2 regions of the Enterococcus saigonensis genome follow, and region 1 is predicted to be linked to the other one. Evidence: predicted binding sites of a transcription regulator. Region 1 holds the regulator's gene; the other holds the start of a gene.
What was found. Region 1 encodes LexA, which represses DNA repair genes until DNA is damaged. Its sites were predicted from a motif close to CNAACANNTGTTNG; they were not measured.
Positions count from the first base shown of each region.

Region 2: recX (recombination regulator RecX) is a predicted target of LexA. The motif match lies at 4,112-4,125, and genes of this name have one in related genera.

Region 1 is NZ_AP022822.1:1,409,009-1,416,486, forward strand. Features, by position in the region: gene EsVE80_RS06660 (Fur family transcriptional regulator) at 1-27, opposite strand, end outside; gene cysK (cysteine synthase A) at 298-1,230, opposite strand; gene EsVE80_RS06670 (glucosaminidase domain-containing protein) at 1,401-2,297, opposite strand; gene tkt (transketolase) at 2,551-4,545, opposite strand; gene EsVE80_RS06680 (DUF896 family protein) at 4,633-4,875, opposite strand; gene lexA (transcriptional repressor LexA) at 5,044-5,664, shown strand; gene EsVE80_RS06690 (hypothetical protein) at 5,786-5,998, shown strand; gene EsVE80_RS13995 (hypothetical protein) at 6,245-6,373, opposite strand; gene EsVE80_RS06695 (metallophosphoesterase) at 6,693-7,478, shown strand, end outside.
Region 2 is NZ_AP022822.1:1,178,599-1,186,076, reverse strand. Features, by position in the region: gene EsVE80_RS05560 (GNAT family N-acetyltransferase) at 1-346, shown strand, start outside; gene EsVE80_RS05555 (N-acetylmuramoyl-L-alanine amidase) at 428-1,405, opposite strand; gene ntdP (nucleoside tri-diphosphate phosphatase) at 1,504-2,037, opposite strand; gene mutY (A/G-specific adenine glycosylase) at 2,141-3,283, opposite strand; gene recX (recombination regulator RecX) at 3,267-4,055, opposite strand; gene rlmD (23S rRNA (uracil(1939)-C(5))-methyltransferase RlmD) at 4,260-5,636, shown strand; gene lacD (tagatose-bisphosphate aldolase) at 5,777-6,748, opposite strand; gene lacC (tagatose-6-phosphate kinase) at 6,773-7,478, opposite strand, start outside.

The DNA of each region.
Region 1 (7,478 bases):
TTCTGTAACAGTCAGACGTTCCTCCATTTAATCCCCTCCTCTTCTTTCTCATCTTATAGTGTAATAATACTATGTGCAGCGACAAAAGAAAAGACTCTGATTAAAATTCTAAATCAATATAGGTCAAATTTGAACAAAACTCAAAAACAAAGCAACAACAATATCTAATACTAATTTTTAGTAACAAAAAAACGCTTAAATACAAATGACCATAAGAAAAATTGGCTATTTAACCTAACTTTTCTTATGGTCGATACAATACTCAAGAGTTTTTTGTCAGCTTACTTTATTAAAAAATCATTCCTCATCAAACTGATAAAGAACAGTTGATAAATAGCGTTCGCCATTATCTGGTACAATTGCTAGAACTTTTTTACCTTTACCAAGTTTTTTTGCAACATCAACAGCAGCCTTAATGGCAGCTCCGGAGGAAATCCCTACCAGAATACCTTCTTTTGTTCCCATTTTACGAGCTGTGGCAATCGCATCATCACTTGATACTGCTACTGCTTCATCATATACCTTTGTATCTAACGTATCTGGAACAAATCCAGTACCAATTCCTTGAATTTTATGAGGACCTGGTTTTCCGCCTTCTAGAACCGCTGATTCGGCTGGTTCTACCCCATAAATTTTAATTTCTGGATAGATACGGCGCAATTCATGTCCCGCTCCAGTAATCGTTCCACCTGTACCTATACCTGCTACAAAAGCATCTAATCCACCGACACCAAACGCATCAACAATTTCTTTCCCTGTTGTTTTTTCATGAACTTCTGGATTAGCTGGATTTTCAAATTGCAAAGGTAAAAAGTAGCCATTTTCTTTTGCTTCTTTTTCTGCACGCTTAATGGAGCCTGTGATCCCTTCTGACCCAGGAGTCAAAATTAATTTTGCGCCATACGCTTGCATTAATTTGCGACGTTCAATGCTCATGGTGTCTGGCATAACTAAAATGACATTATAGCCTTTTGCAGCGCCAACCATCGCTAAGCCAATACCGGTATTTCCAGAAGTGGGTTCAATAATTGTTCCACCAGGTTTTAAATTTCCTTGTGCTTCGGCTTTTTCAATCATACTTTGGGCAATGCGGTCTTTTACGCTGCTACCAGGATTGAAAAATTCTAATTTTACATACAATTCAGCATCATCACTTGAAACTAAATGATTAAGTTTTACAATGGGAGTTTGACCAATTAAATCCAAAACAGATTGATAAATTTCACTCATGTTACTTCCTCCTTGTATTAGCTGAAAAAAACAGCTGTACTTATTTACATAATAACGAAATTATTACCTTTGTGCGAATATTTTGTCTTAAAAAAACTATTCTAAAACTACTAACCAGAAATTCATTTAGCCGGTAGTTTTAGAATAGAAGCGGTTATTAATTATTAAATTTATACATTAAGTTGTTGCCCAACCATAATTGTATCACTGGATAGTCCATTGTTTAACATTAGTTGGTCAACAGTCGTACCATACTTTGCAGCGATATCCCAGAGTGTATCTCCTGAAACAACCGTGTATACACTACCTGTTGTTTGGCTTTGTGAAGCAGGCACAGTATTTTCAACGGAAGTTTCATCATGCACATTTGTTTGTGCTTGTACAGTATAACTCGTTTGACCATAGCTAGAAGCTGGTGTGTCATATTGCGTCAAATTATAAGCTGTAATTAAATAATTCAATTTTTGATTATACGTAGGATCCGTTGCATAACGTCCAGTTAAATAGGCTGTCGCATCTAGATAACTTGCAGTATTACTCTTCCAAGCGCCTGCATAGTGAGCTGTCCCAGTAGCAAAACTTGTACTGCGTAATACATAAGCATGGTCAGCTAAAGATTCCCAGTAAGAATTATACTGACGGAATGGTTCGTTCATGGTTATCCATTGGCCGTTTAAGTATTCTTGAGTAGGAAAAGTGACTGACTGTCCATTATACGCTCCTTTTACACCAAACAAATTATAGTATGGCGCCTGTGCCAAAACAGAAGATCCATTTCCACTTTCTAGAATTGCTTGGGCAATCATAACAGAAGCATATAAGTCATTTTCTTGCGCAATTTGAGAGGCAGCCCCACCGATCTGATTAATTAGATTGGCCGTGTTATCTACGCCTTGACTTTGTAATTCAGCTGCATGTACACTGTGTGCTGGCATTAGTGCCATCACTCTTGGTGTACATGCCAAGCCTACACCAACTAGTGACATTGCTTTTTTACCAGTAAATTTATATTGAAAAGTCACTTGTTTTTTTTGATGTCTTTCACTACGGGTACGATACTCTGACATTTTCTTCCTCCTGATGATAAAAACTTATATAAAATTAAGATAAATATAAAGATAACTAAGTATATGTATTATAGCTTGATTTTTTTTGCTAATCAAATGATTCTCTCTTTGTAACAAATATTTAATATACGCAACATTTAAAAAGTTTTTTAAATGTTTTTTTCGAAAATTCGTCTATTTTTCCACAAAAACAAAAAAGACTCTTTATAAACCGTTAGGAAAATCAGCTTATAAGAGTCTTTTAATAGTTTAATTATAATGAATTGTAAACATCGACGACATTCTCAACAGTAAATCCAAATTCACTAAGTACCTTTTCGCCAGGAGCAGATGCACCAAAGTGATTAATTGCAATTACTTTTCCCGCAAAGCCCGTATATTTTTCCCATCCAAAGGGGGAAGCCGCTTCAATTGCAACTCGTTTTACTACATCATGCGGTAAAACACTTTCCTTATATTCTGCACTTTGAGCTTCAAATAAATCAAGACTCGGCAATGACACAACCGAAACATCTTTTCCAGCTTTTTGCAATTTTGCCTGCGCTTGCACTGCTAAGTCAACTTCTGAACCAGTTGCAAGTAAAATTCCCTCTGGTTTTTCTCCTTGTTGCGGTGAAAGAACATAACCACCTTTTGCAACATTTTCATCAGCATTTTCTTTTGTCCCAGGTAAAACCGGTAAGTTTTGGCGACTTAAAACCAAAACAGTTGGTTTGTTTGTCGTTGTCATCGCAATTTTCCAAGCTGCTCTTGTTTCATTTCCGTCAGCCGGACGAATAACCTGAACATTCGGGATACAGCGCACACTTGCTAGCTGTTCAATTGGTTCATGCGTTGGTCCATCTTCACCAACAGCCACAGAATCATGGGTAAGAACGTACACAACTGGTGCACTTTGAATTGCTGATAAGCGCAATGCTGGCCGCAAATAATCTGTAAACACAAAGAATGTTCCACCGTACACGCGGGTGCCCCCATGTAGTTGAATACCATTCATAGCAGCTGCCATGGCAAACTCCCTAACGCCAAACCAAATATTACGACCTTCGTATTGACCAGGTTCAAAATCTTTCTCTGCTGCCACCATAGTATTATTAGACGATGACAAATCTGCTGAACCGCCCCATAAAGTTGGCACAGCTTTAGATAAAGCTTGAATCATTTCTTTACTTGATACACGGCTTGCTTGTGACGTTCCTTCTTCGTAAACAGGCAATTGTGCATCCCAACCATCAGAAAGTTCCCCAGCAAAAGCAGCCTTAAATTGTGCTGCTAATTGTGGATATTCTTGCGTATACGCTGCAAACATTTTATCCCAAGCATCTTCTGCTTTTTGTCCGCGATCATTGATTGCTTCTTTAAAACGTTTTGAAGCTTCCTCAGGTACAGTAAAATCGGGATAATTCCAATCGTAAGCTTTTTTAGCAGCGGCGATGCCTTCTACTCCAAGGGGAGCTCCATGAACTTTATTTGTACCTTCATTCGGTGCACCAAAGCCAATAATTGTTTTGACTTCAATCAGTGTTGGTTGGTCTGCGTTTTCTTTAGCTTCTTCAATTGCAGCAGAAATTGCCTCTAAATCATTGCCATCTTTTACTAAAATATGTTGCCAACCATAAGCCTCAAAACGTTTTCCAACATTTTCTGTGAAAGCTTTTGAAGTTGGTCCATCCAAAGAAATATCATTTGAATCATATAAAACGACAAGTTTGCCTAATTTCATGTGTCCAGCCATTGACGCTGCTTCTTGTGAGACACCCTCCATTAAATCACCATCACCACAAAGTGCGTAAGTGTAGTGATCAATGATATTAAAATTATCACGATTATAAGTAGCTGCTAAATGCGCCTCACTCATTGCCATACCAACAGCCATTGCAATACCCTGACCTAAAGGACCAGTCGTGGCTTCAACACCATCCGTATGATTTACCTCCGGATGTCCAGGTGTCTTACTACCCCATTGACGAAAGTTTTTTAAATCATCAATTGTAACTTTGTAACCTGCGCAATGTAGTAGACTGTAAAGTAATGCTGAACCATGACCTGCAGATAATACAAAACGGTCACGGTCAGCCCAGTTACGAGATGTGGCAGGATTAATTTTCAAATGTTTTGTCCAAAGAGCATAAGCCATCGGTGCAGCTCCCATTGGTAACCCTGGATGACCAGAATTTGCAGATTGAATTGCTTCAATACTTAATGTACGTAAGGTGTTAACGCTCAATTCATCGATTTTATCAAACAATTGTGCTTCCTCCTATTTTAGGTTTTTTTTACCTTTATTGTTTACATCCTCATTGTAGCGGATTATTACTAGAAAAGCAATTAAATATCAATCCCGATTGTGTAAACCTTTTTGTTTTTGAATTTCCTTTAATTTATCCGGTGTTACATCGTTTCCTTTAGGATCAACAACTTTCATTCCTTCAATGTGGTGTCGCATACCTGAACGGAAAGCTTTTAGATACTCTTCACGTAAATTTATTTGTTCGCGTGCTTCTGCATCAGTTAAGCTAGCTTCTTTTTTCTTTTTTGCCAGCTCATTAATACGTGCTAATTTTTCTTGTGATAGCATTTTAAAATCCCCTTTTTATTATGAACTTTAAACTATTTAGTAACACAACTCTTTTCTTATCTTAGCTAAAAAAAAGCGCTCTGACAACCACAAACCCAAAGCGAACGTCTGTTTGATTTGTTTTATACTTTATGCTAAACTTAAATTATTAAAGAAAGAAGGTGCAGTATGGCTAAACGCACAGAAAATCGCCAAATTGAAATTTTAAAATTTATTCACGATCGCGTCTCGCAAAAAGGTTATCCTCCTACTGTGCGAGAAATTGGTGAAGCAGTCTCTTTATCCTCCACATCAACTGTTCACGGTCATCTTTCCCGTTTAGAAAAGAAAGGTTTAATTTTACGTGACCCTACAAAACCACGGGCAATTGAATTAACCGAATTAGGGCTTGAAAAAATCGGAGCTCAACCAGAAACAATTCCAATGCTCGGTGTTGTAACAGCTGGTGAACCAATTTTAGCCGTAGAAGAAGCATCAGACTTTTTCCCAATTCCACCACACTTATTAAACGACAGTGGCTCTTTGTTCATGCTAACAATCCGTGGTGAAAGTATGATTAATGCTGGTATATTGGATGGCGATCAAGTCATCGTTCGAAAACAAGCCTCCGCCAATAATGGAGATATTGTAATTGCCATGACTGATGAAGACGAAGCAACCTGTAAAAGATTTTTCAAAGAACGTGATTATATCCGACTTCAACCAGAAAATGATTATCTGGAGCCTATCATCTTGCAAAATGTTAAAATCTTGGGTTTAGTAGTTGGCCTTTATCGTGATTTACTTTAAGAAGGTAAAAATAAATCTTCGAAATTTTCGAGGATTTATTTTTTTACTTTACAAACCGAACATACTTTCGTATAATCAATATACAAACGTTTGTTCGTATATTTTAATTGAGGTGAAAAGGATGAATACATTTCGTAATATTTCTTTAATCGTTTTGGGTTTAATTGTCAGCTTTGTCATTAGTCACTATGGTATTGCATTAGCCGCTTTGATTTTTGTACCTCCCTTTTTAATTTGGTTTACCATGTGGGACGAAAAAAAATATCGTCAAAGTATTCGTAAATTTTATCCTTATAACCAAAAAGGCCAAAATACCTATCATCAATACAAATAAAATTTCTTAATAGCCATTCAATATTACTTTGATAAGAAATTATTTTTCAGATTTGACAGATTAGTCTCAGGACTTTTACGTCAAATCTTTTTTTGTGTCTGACAACATAATAATTGAAATGAAGCTACTTAAATAATACAAATATAATCGTTGCGAGACTTTTTATAGATATTGCTATTTTTTTATTACGCGAATACTTGCAAATAAAAAAATCGTACTATCTCAACTAGAGAGTACGATTTTTACTTATTTGTTATAAATTTTAGGACCTTTTCGCATATTTTTACGATCATTTTTTGGTGCTTGCATTTCTTTTACTCGGCCACCGCCTTGTTTTTTCTTAATTAACTCGAGCATCTTTTCTTTTTGATTCATTTTTTTCTCCTTAGTTTACCTTAGCTATTACTTTTAAAGCCTGTGATTACTGATTATACAAGATAGAATTCCTTAAAGCAAATACTGCATGTTTGATAAGGAAGTTAGATTCGCTATCTTCCAATGATAGCTTGGTAAAAATGATACCCGGCTAACTTATTGAAAGTATTCAGTACTGGCGTTAATAGCTTTTAGAAAAAGCGATGCGTGAATCACATTTCTGAAAACATCACAACTCGTTAATCTTGTACTGAAAATTTGGTAAGTTTTTAACATCATTAACGACTTTGTGCTATGATAACCTGCGGGAGTGTGGAAGATGAAAAAAATACTAATGCTACTACTGACTCTAACAGGAGTAGTTTTGACAGGTTGCTACAAAGAGGCTGAAAAAACAGCATTCGATTCAAAAAACAATACTTTTTGGGTAGCTACGGATATTCATTTTATTGCCCCATCTCTTCACGATGATGGGAAAGAATTTCAATTTATCAAAAAGACTGCAGCCGGTAAGGATTTGGATTATCAACAAGAAGCTTTAACTGCCTTTATTGACAAAGCAAAAAAAGTAAAGCCAAAAGCAATCATCTTAACGGGCGATCTAACACTTAACGGCGAAAAGCAAAGTGCCAAAGAAATGGCAAAAATTTTTTCTCCTTTACAAAAGATTGGTATAAAAGTTTTAGCAATTCCAGGAAACCACGATATTTTTGATGGCTGGGCACGCAAGTATAGTGGAGATACTAAGAAACGTATTGCCCAAATTTCACCTGCTGATTTTAAAAAATTTTTTCCAGATGGTTATAACCTTGCAACTAGTGTAGACAAAAGTTCTCTGAGTTATGCGCTTAAAATTAATAAAAAATACGACTTCATTTTTTTGGATACAAATGAGTATCCCATCCAGCCAAGTCGTGCGCAACCTCATACGGGTGGCCAAATAACCAAAGAAACATTGACTTGGCTAAAAGAGTGTTTAAAAGGAGCACAAAACAACAAAAGAATTCCAATTGTCTTTATGCACCATAATCTTTTTATTCATAATCCTCTTGTTTACAAAGGTTACGTTTTGTCAAATGCTCAAACGCTTAAAAGTCTTTTAGCA
Region 2 (7,478 bases), 230 kb from region 1:
TTTATCCATTGAGATTGATGGCAATGAAGCGTATGCCATCCATTTTGTATTATACGATGATAAAAAAATCCCGCTAGCAACTGTACGGCTCCTCCCTATTGATGAGGATCAAGTTAAGGTTCAGCGGATGGCCGTATTAAAAGAATATCGCGGTCAAGGCTTGGGAAAAATTTTACTAAATGCAGCAGCAGATTTCGCAAAAGAACACGACTTTAAAGAAATGACATTAGGGGCACAATGGCAAGCACAAAATTTTTACCAACAAATGGGCTTTAAAACTGCCGGCGAACCTTTTGAAGAAGCTGGAATGAAACATATTACGATGACAAAACAGTTAGTAAATTAAAATTGCCTTTTTTGATATTCAAAAAAGGCAACGAACAATTTGTAACGCTAAATTTCCCCGTATCGTTGTGATTTTTTCAGATTACTTATTTGCTTCTAGTTCATTCACATAAGTACGAAGACCTGCGACAATTCCTGTAGCTACTTTATTTTGAAAATCAGTTTGTTTAATGATAGCGACATCACGATCACTGTTTAAATATCCTAATTCTAACAGTAAGCTAGGACGATTAGATTGGCGTAAAACAAAATAATTTCCTTGTCGAACCCCATTATTTCCTAATGTTAAATTATTTGCCAGTGCCGTATTTATTACCGTTGCCATAAATTTATCATCTTGATAATAATAGTAGGTTGTTTGACCATTCATGCCATTATCATAATCATATTTATCGTAGTGAATGCTGATGAATAAATCTGCGCTTTCCCTCATGGATTTCTCGGCAATTTCATCTAACGCTAAATAGTTATCTTGCGTGCGGGTATAAACGACATTAACACCAATCTTTTCTAGTGCAGCCCCAATCTTTTTTACTGTTTGAAGTGTTAATTCTTTTTCAATTAGGGTCCCATCATTACTTTCTGCACCAGTATCGATACCTCCATGACCGGCATCTAAAACAACTTTTAATTGCGTTAATGTAGGATTCACTTTACGTAAACTGGTTGTAATTTGGGTATTTTCTTTTTTTACCCAGCCTATATTGCCATCGTTAGTATTGATTTTAATCCAACCATTTTGACTCCCTAAATACATCCCCCACTCACCACGATATAATTTGTCAATCGTTGTACTGTTAGAGTTGGGATATTTTTTTAAGGCAACATAATCATTTTCCGTTTCAACTGTCGTACTGTACAATGCTGGATCAACATGAATTTGCACCTTTTGGGAACTAACTGTTAAAGATTTATTATCTGCAACAGTCATAAAAGATGTCTTATTTGATAATGGTACTGGCTGGGATTGTATTTCATTTTGCTCTTTTCGTTGCCAAATTACGCCAAAAAAGCCAAGCATTATCATTAAAATGCCGATTGTAAACTTAAGTTTTTTCATCAATTAGCCAACCTATATTTTTTGATATCTTTATTTTACCTTAGTTTACTTAAATAAACCTAAAAAAACTATCCTATACTTAGTATAGGATAGTTTTTTTATTTTCGTGACAATTGCTTGTAGCGGTCATACCAAATATCGATATAGCCTTCTGAAAAAGGACCTTTACCATTATTAATCCAATCAACTAATATTTTGACGTTTTCTTTTAAAATATAATCAACGTCTTTAGGATAATGCATGAGTTTACTATGCTGCTCATATTCATCCACATCTAGTAGCCGCTTTTCACCATCAGGAAAAACCTTGATATCAAGATCATAATCAATATACTTCAAGGCCTCCTCATCTAATAAATAAGGTGAAGCTAGATTACAATAATAAGAGACACCTTTTTCACGAATCATGGCAATGACGTTAAACCAACACTTCTTATGAAAATAAACAATAGCAGGTTCTCTAGTCACCCATCGTCTACCGTCAGACTCTGTTACGAGTGTGTGGTCATTTACGCCAATCATCGAATATTCGCTGGTTTTTAAAACCATTGTATCTCGCCACGTACGGTGCAAATTGCCATCATGTTTATAACTTTGGATTGTTACAAACTCGCCTTCTTTTGGAATTTGCATGCTATAACCCTTCCCTTTTAACCGTGATGGTATGTTGGGTATGTTTACACCGACATCGTAATTATTATAGCAATAAAAACAAAGCTTGACTAGAAATGTTTATTCACCGTTTGCTTTTTTCCAACAGTTCTACCAACTTTTGCTGTGGTTTAGGGAATACATAGTTACTAAATTCATTAAATGGGACAAAGTGTCCTTTTAAAGGTTTCACAAAATCTGGTTGTGCAACTCCATAAAAAAGCAATACATGCCATTTCAAGTGACTAAAAATATGTCTAATTTCGCCTAAATGACGCTTTTGCCAAACGACATTTTGCGGCAAATTAGCTGGTAGCGTTAATTCTTCTGCCACACTAAAAAGATTGAGCGTTTCTTCTTTAGCAAAGTTTTTTTGCGCTGCTTCAAAAACTTCACGGTTTACTTCTACTAAAGGAAACGTCCACATTTTTGCCAGTAGTCCCTCATCAGGCCTTTGCACCAAAAGATACTCTCCAATTTCATTAGTAATTGCGACCGAAAAATAATAAACATCTTTAGGTTTGGCGGCTTTTGTCTTAACAGGAAACCTGTCTTGTTGTTGTGTCTGGTAAGCAAAACAAAAGTTTTTTAAAGGACAATTTGTGCACACGGGTTTTTTTGGCGTACAAACACCTGAACCTAAATCCATCAATGCTTGATTAAAATCTCCCGGTGCCTCAACAGGAATCAATTGACGTAAGACTGCGTCAAAAACGTTACGACTGGCAGGTTTTGCAATATCAGCGTCTATGCCGTATAGACGGCTAATCACTCGCATTGCATTACCGTCAATTGCGGGTTCTGCTCGTTGAAAAGCAATACTAGCGATGGCACCTGCTGTATAAGGACCAATTCCTTTTAACGAACGAATAGCTTCAATTTCATTTGGAAAAACACCCCCAAATTCAGTCATAATTTGCTGCGCTGCTTTTTTTAAATTACGAGCTCTGGAATAATATCCCAGTCCTTCCCAAACTTTTAAAAGTTCTTGCTCATCACTTTTGGCTAACGCTTCTATCGTCGGATATTTTTCTGTAAACCGATAAAAATAGGCAATAACAGTCTCTACGCGCGTCTGCTGTAACATAATTTCTGAAATCCAAATAAAATAAGGATCACGGCTCTGACGCCAGGGTAAGTTACGGCGTTTTTTTTGGTACCATGCGATAAAATTGGTTTGAAGCTCTTCTATTTGTTTTTTACTTAAATGCTCACTTTGTTTGTTCATCAATAAAATGCTGAATCTCCTCTAGAGCAAAACCTTTTTGATAAAGGCTTTGTTTGACTTTTTGATTGCGAATATGGGGGGCTTTATTTTGATGGCGTCGCCATAACTTTTCACCGGCTTTTTTTAAGGCTTGTATCTCTGTTTCTTTATCTGCCTCTAATTCTAAGCTATCTAATACTTGAGATGCCACATCTCCACTAAAACCCTTTTGGCGTAAAGAAACTAGTAGTTTTTGTTTCGTTTCTTTAAAACTTTTATTGTGGATTTTTTTAAGTATCTTTTCAGCAGTGCGTTTGGCTATTTCAACTTGTTCTTTGTCTTTATATAATTCAAGAACATTTTCAATTAGTTCTGGCTTTAATCCTTTTTGACGTAATTGCTGTTTTAACACGCTAGGTCCCTTGTCACTTAGTCGCATTTGCGTCCGAACATAACTCTCCCCATAAACCTTATCATCCAAAACACTTAAGTCTTTTAAATGACGGATAATTTTTTCTTGGTCAGAATTAGGAATTTCTCGCTCCTTTAAGTAACTGCGCACTTCTTTTTCAGAACGCAACTGATAACTAATATAGTTTAAAGCTAATTGTACACCGAAATCATAAGAGGCGTTCTTTTTTATTTTTTCTACGTCTTTTTCCGCTAGTTCCGTTCCTTTTAGCAAACGAAACTTAACCAATAAATCTTCAGAAACACGTAATGTTTCTCCGTCTGATAAGTCGACTTCATAAAATCCCTGTTTTCCTTTGACTACTTTGGCTACTGTTAGCATGAAAATCCCCCTCTCTGAATTTTTGCTAAACAAAATAATCGCAATAAATTTTTAAGCGAATATACGTTTGTAGTGTACCATAAAAAACCAGGAGGCTAAAGCTTTCCAGATTGTTTTGTTTCCCTAACTATTGTGTTAAGATAACTACAGTAAAATCAGACAAAAATGCGAAAAAATTTTTTGCATAAATCAAGGAGTTTTTTTATGGAACAAGTTGTAAAACATGGTCAAAAAATAAATGTTACCATTAAGCGTTTAGGCATTAATGGAGAGGGAATTGCCTATTTTAGACGCCTAATCGTTTTTATTCCAAAAGCTTTGCCCGGTGAAAAAATCCTAGCTAAAATTACCAATGTTACCGCCAAATTTGCCGAAGCAGAACTCATACAGATAATCCAAAAGAGTCCTGATCGCATTGACGCCCCTTGTGTTTTTTATGAAAAATGTGGTGGGTGCCAATTGCAACATTTAGCTTATAAGAAACAATTAGACTTTAAACGCGATTTATTGCAGCAAGCATTAACGAAGTTTAAACCGACCGGCTATAGAAATTACAAGCTAAAAGAAACTATTGGTATGGAAGACCCGTGGCGTTATCGCAATAAAGCGCAATTTCAACTACGTTACAATTTTAAAAGACAAAAAGCAGAGGCTGGTCTTTACGAGACAGCTTCTCATAACTTAGTGGCAATTGATAATTGTATCGTCCAAGAGCCCGATACTCAAACAGTGATTAATACTGCCGTTCAACTCATTAACAAATATCAAATCCCCATTTATGATGAAAAGAAAAATAGCGGTATTTTAAAAACTATAATGGTACGAAAAGGAATCAGAACAGGCGAAATACAACTTGTTTTTATTACCCATACGAATAAATTGCCACAAAAAAATAGTTTAATTCGGGAGTTAACGCAGCGAATCCCCCAACTTGTTTCTATTATGCAAAATGTACAGAATAAAAAAACGTCTTTAGTAATGGGGGCTGAAACAGAACTTTTATGGGGAAAAAAAAGCATTGCTGAAGCCTTGGATGAACTGGAATTTGATCTATCTGCCCGCGCTTTCTTCCAATTAAATCCTTATCAAACAAAAATACTGTATGATGAAGCACGTATTGCTTTAGCATTATCGTCACAAGAAACTTTAGTCGATGCATATTGTGGTGTGGGTAGTATCGGTCTTTCTATGGCAAAAATAGCCAAAGAAGTTCGGGGAATGGACACGATACCTCAAGCAATTGAAGACGCCAAACGAAATGCCAAACGTTTAGGTGTTCATAACACATATTATGAAACAGGAACCGCTGAAGAGCTTCTACCAAAATGGTTACAAGCAGGGTTTAAACCTGATGCTATTGTCGTTGATCCACCGCGAACAGGACTAGACCAACAACTATTACGCACTTTAACTCAGCAACCTGTTAAAAAACTCGTGTATATTTCTTGTAATGTTTCTACGCTGGCCAGAGATTTAGTTAGTTTAGCTCAGGTTTATGATATTCATTATTTACAATCTGTTGATATGTTCCCTCAAACCGCTCGTTGTGAAGTAGTGGTAAAAATGACAAAAAAGAAATAAACATTACACATATTAATTAACAAAAATAGGGCAGCAAATATTTTTAAAAAAAGAAGAGCCCACTTGGCGTAAATTTGACTTTTGGGCTTTTTTCTCATCAAAAAAAGAACCGTCAAATGACGGTTCAAAAAAATTTTTTCTTAAAATTTAACTGGTGTTGCAGTCGCTTGTAAGACTTCATTTAACGCTTCAATATTTTTACGTCCTTCATTTTGCATCCATTCTCTTGCTGCATCTTCGCCACCTGTGATAAATGGTTCAACCCCATTTGCCCATGTTGCACGACCACATAAGACACCATTAAACGTTGAGCCTGCTTCTTTAGCAAATTTCAATGTTTCTTGGAATAATTCAGCGGTAACACCTGCTGATAAGAAGATAAATGGTAAGTCTGTTGCTTCTGCTTGTTCTTTGAAATACCCCATTGCTTCTTCTTTTGTATACGCAACTTCACCTTTTGCGTAACCTTCTACATAGTTCATGTTAACCGGAACTTCCATTTTTAATACATCTACACCATAGCGTGGTTTGGAAAATTCTTTCATCATTTCGATCACTTTATGTGGTTTTTTCAGCGCATATTCTTTAGTGCTAGCATCGGCATCGTTTGCATCATAAGAAACCAATTCCAAGAAAAATGGTAAATCTTCTGCGGCGCATTCAGAACCAATTCGTTCCATGAAGGCTTTCTTTTGATCGTTGATTTCATCACTTTCATCAACATCATAGTAAAGTAAGAATTTACATGCATCTGCCCCTGCTTCTTTTAGACGTTTCACAGACCAAATAGACAAAATATCTGGCAGACGTCCAGGTGTAGAGGCATCATAACCTGTTTTTTCATACGCTAGTAATAAGCCGGCATTTTCATCGCGAACACCAGCCGCTGGCAAACCAAATTCTGGATCTAGTAAGATGGATGAAGCATATTGAGTTAATTCAGAAGACACGATTTTTTTAAAGTCTTCAATTTGAACAGCCTCTGCCTCTGTGTCTTGGTATTTATTAATCATTTTCTTTAACGCACCACGTTGATCAATCGCAAGTGCAGAAATCACACCGTTTTTGTCACTTAATTGTTTGATAAAGGCTTTTTTTGCTTCTGTTGTCATTTGTATATTCCTCCTAAAATTTTTCTATACTAAAGACACTTTTATTTGAGCGAATAATTTTTGATAATTATCCAAATTAACGTGTCCAGTTACAGCTTCTTGCGCATTAAGCATACCCAAAACATTGGCTTTTTTCAAGACATCACTATCTGAATCACCGTTATTTATCGCTGATGTTAAACCAGCAACTGTCGAATCGCCTGAACCTACCGGATTGATGACATCAATTTTGGGAATTTCGACGTGATAAAATTTATCCTGATGTTTAGCAAATGCACCTTTTGCCCCCATTGACACAACAATCCATTCAATTCCAGCAAATAACGAATCATTCAGTGTTTCTTTTAAGATATGAATATCTTCACTAACATCTTTACCTAATAAATCAGCTAATTCTTCCGTGTTTGGCTTAATTAACAATGGTTTTGCTTTACTTTCTAAAACTAATTTTAATGACTCACCTGAACAATCTAAGATGACCGGCTTGTTATTTTTGTTACAAATAGCAATCATTTGGGCATAAAAATCCTTTGGCAACCCAGCTGGCAAACTCCCTGAAAAAGACAAGATCCTTGCTTTTTCCACCAACTTAGTAAAATGATTTAAAAAATCTTCTGCTTCTGTTACTGAAATCACTGGTCCGCTTTCCAGAATTTCTGTTTGCATCCCTTCATGCAAAACTGCAATACAGTTTCTAGTTTCACCACTAATTTGGCTAAATGAATGCGCA